DNA from 2 places in the Paenibacillus sp. FSL R5-0744 genome. Region 1 is predicted to be linked to the other one. Evidence: riboswitches for the same ligand, from Rfam matches in the RefSeq annotation. Region 1 holds a riboswitch; the other holds the start of a gene.

The links. A riboswitch is a leader RNA that binds a small molecule or an ion and turns the genes downstream of it on or off. The one in region 1 is predicted to bind S-adenosylmethionine.
Region 2: it holds a riboswitch for S-adenosylmethionine, as region 1 does, so the genes downstream of both, MKY19_RS25495 (methionine ABC transporter ATP-binding protein) here and metA (homoserine O-succinyltransferase) in region 1, are expected to answer to the same signal.

The regions. Positions count from the first base shown of each region.
Region 1 covers NZ_CP150228.1:1,893,427-1,897,645, reverse strand. The annotation lists gene MKY19_RS08245 (aminotransferase class I/II-fold pyridoxal phosphate-dependent enzyme) at 1-839, opposite strand, end outside; gene metA (homoserine O-succinyltransferase) at 876-1,796, opposite strand; SAM riboswitch class I at 1,910-2,040, opposite strand; gene corA (magnesium/cobalt transporter CorA) at 2,439-3,374, shown strand; gene MKY19_RS08230 (HRDC domain-containing protein) at 3,457-4,219, opposite strand, start outside.
Region 2 covers NZ_CP150228.1:5,769,848-5,774,066, reverse strand. The annotation lists gene MKY19_RS25505 (heme A synthase) at 1-555, shown strand, start outside; gene MKY19_RS25500 (Cthe_2314 family HEPN domain-containing protein) at 665-1,399, shown strand; SAM riboswitch class I at 1,500-1,639, shown strand; gene MKY19_RS25495 (methionine ABC transporter ATP-binding protein) at 1,741-2,757, shown strand; gene MKY19_RS25490 (methionine ABC transporter permease) at 2,757-3,416, shown strand; gene MKY19_RS25485 (MetQ/NlpA family ABC transporter substrate-binding protein) at 3,475-4,219, shown strand, end outside.

The DNA of each region.
Region 1 (4,219 bases):
CCTGGATGGAACACTTCCGCAATCGCTGGATGCTCTAATAAGTAGTGAGCGATCGCTAGTGCATTGCTTTCGTGACGCTCCATACGCAGCGCCAATGTCTTCAAGCCTCTCATCAACTGATAACTGTCTGTTGGTCCGAGCACGGCGCCAATAGAGTTATGTAGAATAGCTAATTCAGCTGATAATTCTACACCCTTGGATACAATCAGGCCTGCCAGTACATCATTATGACCACCCAAATACTTAGTAGCGCTATGAACTACAATATCCGCACCTAATTCTATAGGCCGTTGGAAGAATGGAGTCAGCAGCGTATTATCTACAATGCTAAGTAACCCATGGTGACGTGCCCAAGTGCATACGGCTTCAATATCCGTGATCATCATAAGTGGGTTCGTTGGCGTTTCAATAAATACAGCTTTCGTATTTGGACGACGCGAAGCTTCCAGTGCATCCAAATCATTCGTGTCTACATAAGAAGCAGTGATTCCAAACTTGGACATAATCCGTTCCAACAAACGATAGGTACCGCCGTAAAGATCCAGCGAAACGATCAGATGGTCGCCTTGAGCGAACAAGGTAAGCACCGTTTGTATCGCTGCCATCCCAGAGCTACAAGCAAATCCTGCATCTCCAGATTCCAGTTCCGCAGCTGCATTCTCAAGCACTGAACGGGTCGGACTTTTGGTGCGGCTATAATCAAACCCTGTGCTTTGACCGAGTTTTGGATGACGAAATGCCGTTGCATTATAAATTGGAAAATTAATTGCTCCTGTGGCAGGATCTTCTTGAGAACCTATTTGAGCCAGTCTACTTTCAATCCTAAGTTTGTCATCCATGATTAATGCCTCCTAATTTATATTGTAGCGCTATTATCAATAAACAATCGGGTCGATATCATAAGGCGTTTCTTGATATACATAGTAATTGAGCCAGTTAGAGAATAATAAATTGGCATGCGCACGCCACACTGCTGGAGGTGTACGTTCTGGATCATCTTTAGGGAAGTAATGTTTCGGCAAAGCCATCTCCATCCCTCTAGACACATCACGGTCATATTCCCATTTCAAGGATAGAGGATCATATTCGGAATGTCCGGTCACAAATATTTGTTTACCGTCGTTTGTAGCCACTAGATACATACCAGCTTCTTCGGATTCAGCCAGAATCTGCAGATCTGGGTTATTCTCAATATCTTCACGGGAGACATCGGTATGACGAGAGTGTGGTACATGGAATACCTCGTCAAAGCCGCGCAACAGTTTAATGTTATTTTGATTAATCGTATGAGAGAAGACGCCAAAACATTTCTCAGGCAATGCCACTTTACGAACACCAAAATGATGATATAAGCCTGCCTGTGCCGCCCAACAAATATGCATGGTTGAAGTCACATTGTCCTTGCTCCATTCAAAAATCTCTTTCAGTTCTTCCCAATACGATACTTCCTCGAACTCCATTTGTTCTACAGGAGCACCTGTAACGATTAAACCATCCAAACGGCGGTGGCTGATCTCGTCAAAGGTTTTGTAAAAGCTCTTCAAATGTTCAGCAGAAGTATTCTTGGAAATATGGGAACGCGGATGCAATAAAGTAACATCAACTTGTAGTGGCGAATTTCCAATTAAACGCAGCAATTGAGTCTCTGTCGTCTCTTTAGTCGGCATGAGGTTCAGAATAGCAATCCGTAGTGGACGGATATCCTGATGGAAAGCCTGACTTTCGTCCATCACAAAAATATTTTCTCCGGATAGTACTTCTTTCGCCGGTAAACTGTCGGGAATTTTAATTGGCATTGTCTTTCCACTCCTTAGCTGAATTTAGTTATTTTGCCGCACTGCGGCTTGCTGAACATAAAAAGACCTTCCTCGGAAATCGAGAAAGGTCATATCTACAGTCATATGTGCCTCTCTCATCTGCCAGAATGTTCCTGAAGACGATTAGACGTCTGCAGAAATTCCGCAAGAATTAGCACCGTGCGTTTACACGCCGGTTGCCGGGTTTCATAGGGCTAGTCCCTCCACCTGCTCTTGATAAGATTTAGCTGTATTCAATTAAATTACTTTAAAATTCACTTTAAATCATGAACCTCCTTTTCGTCAAGTCCATACAATGCTGAAGAAGCCTCAAAATCACAATAAATTTGCTTGAAAGAGGCATACTCCGTTGTTATACTAGACAAGTATTTCATACCTGAACGAAAAGAAGAGGTGAGAAGAAGGATGGAAGGCGACCCGAGCTCGCAAATATGTGTACAGAATGAGCAACCACACAGGATAATCATCAGCTTGCCGGCGGCGGGAGCAGTTCTTCTTCATGCCCTCGAAACGTCATTTGGCCCTATGTATTGATTGTACCGCCGGCCAAGCTGATTTTTTTCTCTGTGCTTAATTTAGCAGTCCCTAGTGAAGACCTGGGGATAGGAGGAGTGAAATCAGATGAAAATCCGGCTGGTAAATGCAGGGGTTTTTACACCTATTGATGAAATTGATGAAACACTAACACCCCCAACGGAAGGGTTCTATTGGATTGACGCCGATGTTGAGGATTTGGAGCTGCTTCAGCCCTTGTTCAACCTACATGATCTTGCTGTTGAGGATTGCCTTAGCGAAGAGGATCAGCGTCCAAAGATCGAAATATACGAAAGTCACTACTTTATAGTTGTAAATAGCATCCGCTTTGACGATGAAGAAATTTTTCTACGGGCGCTCAATGTATTCCTTGGAAGACATTACATCATCACTGTCACGAAACAAAAGATCAATGAACTACGAATCCTGAAGCCTATGCTCTGGGAGCAAGAAGTAAGTGAACCGGATATGTTCCTTTACTTGCTAATTGACCTTGTCGTTGATAACTATTTCTCCGTCGGCGACCGAATTGAAGCTCGGATTGAGAAGCTGGAAGAAGATATCCTCATGCATACCAAGAAGTCACATCTCAGTGAAATTATCGGTCTGCGAAGTGAAATTCTATGGTTGAAGAAAATGCTGGGGCCACAAAAAGAAGTGATCAATACCCTAAATAAAAAAGACCTCCGTCTGATCGATGATCAGCTGCAGAAATATTTTAGCGACATTTATGAAAATGCGGTTAAAATATCTGAAACCTTTGAGACGTATCGCGATCTCATGGGCAACTTACGAGAGGCATACCAATCCAGTATCGCCAACCGCGCGAATGAAATTATGAGAGTATTTACTGCGATTACAACAATATTCATGCCCCTGACCGTAATTACCGGAATCTACGGTATGAACTTTGATCATATGCCCGAGCTTCATACGAAATATGGCTATTATGGCGTTATAGGCGTTATGTTGACTTTAGGCTGTGGGATGCTCTATGTTTTCCGCAAGAAGGAATGGCTATGAAACGAACCGGACGAATAAGCAAGACGAAGGCCCTGTAACCGTAAGGTATAAGGAAGCCTTCGTCTTTTTGGTATGCGCAAATTTAAAAGCTGGTCGCCATGCCCACTTTATGCGTCTGCTCTCGACGGAAACGGATGCGTATCAATCGCAGACGCTCATAATAAATATCCAATCCTTCAGCAGCGGAAAAATCGTCACCATACACCTTATGTAACACCGGTTTTAGGAAAAGATCCCCGAGCTCCACATAGGCATTCCATATCGCATCCTGCTCATTCTGCGGCATATTGCCAAGCTCTACATGGATCAGCTTCTCGACGGAATAACCTTCTCTTTCTAGCTCCTCTACCGCTTCAATCAGTTCACGCCGGTTCACTCCACTATTCACCTTAAGCTGTTCCAAGCCCAACCCATTCTCGATCCCCTGTAGCAAAATCCTCCGCAAGCGCAGTCGTTCTAGCTGCTTCTTATATTTGACTTCTTTCTGTTTATAAAGCCAAGAGACGAAAGACTCCTCTTCAATTACTTCATGCACCCAATTTAGAGGGAAGGAATGCTCCCTTGCCACCGCAGTAGTTATAGCCAGCCAATCAGCCCCAAACTGCGCTATCTTGCCTTCTCCAACACCCGGAATTTGCATCAGTTCCTCTGGCGTATGCGGTAGAAATGTACTTAACAAGCGCAACAGACGATTACTGGCGAGAATATAGGGCGCCTTCCGTTCACTCGAAGCCTTACCACGGCGCCAAGCACATAACTCTTCATAAATGGCTTCATTCCCATAATGTTCGCTGTAATATTGAAGCTTCAGCTGCTCCTGATTACGCCCAGTAAGACTATCCTCC
Region 2 (4,219 bases), 3.0 Mb from region 1:
AAAAGGCGACATGAAGCAGGTGAGTACGATCCTAAGATGGAGCTTCAGAAGCAACCCGTCAGTAAGGCTTTCCGCAATTTAACCTGCTTTACGGCCTTTTATTCCTATGTTGTTGTTTATATTGGAGCCTTTGTTAGTCATACGGATTCGCGCGGTGGATGTTCTGGCTGGCCGCTCTGTAACGGTGAATGGGTTCCCGAGCTTTCCGGGGGAGTAGGTATTGTTTTTACGCACCGGATTGCGGCTTTGATCTTATTCATTCTTACTGCGGTGCTTGGACATTTAGCTTTTTGGAAACATAAGGATTACCCAGAGCTAAGAGCTCTTGGCGTAGCGGCTGTTCTGCTGTGCTTGATGCAGGTATTTAGTGGAGCTGCTGTTGTTTACACACTAGATAATGAAAGATTGTACATATTTGCCGCTTTGGCTCATATTTTGTTGATCGCTAGTTTGTTTGGTGTCTTATGTTATATGAGTGTAAGAGTCTGGCAGCTGAATCGCGCGAGAAATGTAGTTGTTGAAAAAAATCCAACGAATCCAATGACACCGTTGTAACACCCTTGGTAGAAAGTTCCCACCGTGGATAGAGTCGCTTTACCTGCGGAATAATAAAGTGGAAATCGGTATATCGTGGTGCTGGACAAAACTTTAGGAGGACTGGGATATGCTGCGGGTTATACTTGGAGAGCCGCCTCGAAAGAACAGCGGTGTATTGGCTGACGCGATGGAGAACATGGCCACATTTGCAGCCTTACTGCGCAAGGAAATGAACGCTCATGAGGATAATGACCATGAATACCGCAAGCTGGAGATTTGGACACGTGGACTGATCTCCTCATTGGATGAATTGGAGCAAAGCTGGTTCGCAGCTGCTTTTTACCGGAAATCGGTAATCGCTGGTTATATGGACGATATGTCACCAGTGGAACAAGGCGATTATGCGCGGTATGTTTATTTTTATAAAGATGGATTTATTCGTGTGTTCTCTCTTCTGGACAAGCTTGGAACGGTACTGAATCATTTTTATGACCTCAAAACCTCCAAATTAAAAACGCACTTTTCTTATTTTACAGTACTGCGTCAACTTCAGTTATTGAATGTGCATCCTGCATTAGCGGATCAACTGGAACAGATCAAGAACTCTTATCGTGATCCACTGGAGAATCTACGCAAGCGCAGAAATGCTGAAATTCATTATATGAATTCCGAAATGCAGGATGATTTATGGCAGCGACATCAAGGCTTGCATGACAAAATTCAGCTTGAGGATTTAGATAGCCATCTTGAGGATTTAAAGCAGTCCCTTGAAATGAACTGTAAAACATTAATCGCGGCATTCAGCTACAGCAATGAACAGCTGCGTAAGGAAATCAGCAAGGCAAAGCGTGTACAATCCTAAGCGTTCAAGATATTTCCTTTTGACAAAAAACAAGAAACTTACTATACTTATGCTTGCATTAAAGTCTGTACGAATTCAAACATAAAATTTCATACTCTATATCTTATCGAGAGTGGCGGAGGGATAGGCCCGATGAAGCCCGGCAACCGATTTGTATACAGCGCGATTAGCGTTATGTACAAATGTCATGGTGCTAATTCCTACAATGACGCAAGGTTTGTGGTCGTTGGCAGATGAGAAGGCATTGTCTAAATAAACACACAGAGCCTCTTGCGATCTGCATCGATCGTCGGAGGTTTTTTTTGTATGGAATAAGTGAATTATAAAGGGGGCGACGAGCGTTGATTAATCTAAAAGGAATAACAAAGGTATATGGAAAAGGCAGCCATGCGGCTACAGCACTTTCCGGATTGAATTTGTCTATCGAAAAAGGTGAAATATTCGGAGTTATTGGCCATTCTGGAGCGGGGAAAAGTACATTGATCCGTTGCATTAATCTGTTGGAGCGTCCGACAGAAGGGGAAGTATGGGTAGATGGCATTGAACTAACCAAGCTTACCCAAGGCCAGCTGCAGGAGCAGCGGCGCAAGATAGGAATGATTTTTCAACATTTCAATCTGCTATCTTCTGCGACGGTGTACGATAACATTGCTTTTCCTCTGCGACTCACAGGCACCTCGAGAGCAGATATTGATACTAAAGTGAAAGATTTGCTTGCCTTAGTGGGGCTTGAAGAACACCGGGATAAATATCCCTCCCAATTATCAGGAGGACAAAAGCAGCGGGTCGGGATCGCACGGGCACTTGCCAGCGACCCTGATGTGCTGCTGTGTGACGAAGCAACCTCTGCGCTTGACCCACAAACGACAGACTCTATTCTTAAGCTATTGCTCGATATTAATAAACGATTCCATCTGACCATTGTGCTGATCACTCACGAAATGCACGTGATTCAGAGCATCTGCGACCGTGTTGCGGTCATTCATGGTGGTGGTATCGTTGAGCAAGGTAAAGTTACGGAGGTATTCCTGAAGCCGCAGCATGAGGTCACTCGCGATTTCATTCGCAGTGAATCACAGAATGAGGGACCCCTTCGTACGGCGCTTGACGCTGCTGCTGGGGACAACTCTCAGGCCGTCAAAATTACTTTTTTCGGAGAGAAGACCTACGGCTCTGCACTTTCCAATGTAGTACGTGAGACGGGTGTTAGCTTCGCCATTCTGCATGGTACCATCTCAACGATAAAAGACGTACCTTATGGACAAATGATTGTTCGGTTCGAAGGTCCAGCTGAAGCGATCGCTGTGACGATAGCCGAACTAACCGCTCAAGGCCTTGAAGTGGAGGTGATTTCGTAATGAATTTCGCAGACTTAAACTGGCAAGAAATGATGGATGCTACAGTTGCTACCTTGCAAATGTTAATATTCTCTGGATTGTTCACAATTATTCTTGGTTTACCACTCGGAATTCTATTGTATTTATGGGGAAGATCGAATAGTATAGTAATCAGAGTAATTTACTCGGTCTTATCATTCTTTGTAAACATCTTGCGTTCCGTACCGTTTATCATTTTGATGGTGGCTTTAATTCCTTTTAGCAAAACCATCGTTGGAACCTCCATTGGAGTACTTGGTACGATTCCACCGCTCGTGATTGGTGCAGCTCCATTCTTTGCTCGCTTGGTGGAAACGGCATTAAGAGAAGTGGATCGTGGAGTAATCGAAGCGGCGCAAGGGATGGGAGCATCCACGAATCAGATCGTTATGCGTGTTCTTTTGCCAGAGGCTCGTCCAGGTCTGCTCGCTGGGGTTACGATCACACTGGTTACACTGGTCTCCTATACGGCAATGTCCGGGATGGTAGGCGGCGGCGGGCTAGGGGATCTAGCGATTCGTTACGGATATTACCGATATGAGAAGGAAGTTATGATTATCTCTGTAGTCTTAATGGTCATACTGGTGCAACTGCTACAAATGGCCGGTGATCGACTAGTACGACATTTCACACGGAAATAAGGTACGTCCATATATAGCCTTATTCATACAAATACCAAGGATAAGAGGGGGATTTAAAATGAAAAAATTACTACTTACTTTTTTTAGTCTGACACTGGTTGTGGTGCTGGCTGCTTGCGGCAATAACAATAATGCTTCTAACTCGGCTGCTACTAATGCACCAAAAGATGGTGCTGCAACTGAGTCATCTGCAGAACCTGTAAAATTGGTGGTTGGTGCTTCACCTGTTCCACACGCTGAGATCCTAAAAGCTATTGCTCCATTGCTTGAAGCGCAAGGAATTAAATTAGAAATCAAAGAATTCACTGACTATGTTCAACCAAACGTTCAGCTTTCAGAGAAGAATCTGGATGCTAACTTCTTCCAACATCAACCTTACCTGGATGACCAGAATCAAAAGAACGGTTCGGATCTAGTTTCTGTTACAGCCGTTCACGTTGAACCTTTTGGTGCTTATTCCAAAAAAATCAAATCCATCGACGAGCTGGCTGATGGTGCGAAAGTTGCCATCCCGAATGATGCTACAAACGGTGGTCGTGCACTGATCCTGCTTGCCAAAAATGGACTGATTTCTTTGAAAGATGATACCAACATCACATCTACCCAAGCAGATATCACTGAAAATAAGAAAAACCTTAAAATCATCGAGCTAGATGCAGCAATGTTAGGTCGTCAATTGGATGAAGTAGATCTTGCCTTGATTAACACTAACTATGCTTTGGAAGCTAACCTAGTTCCTACTAAAGATGCTTTGTTCATTGAGGGTACGGATTCCCCTTACGCTAACATCCTGGTAGCTCGTC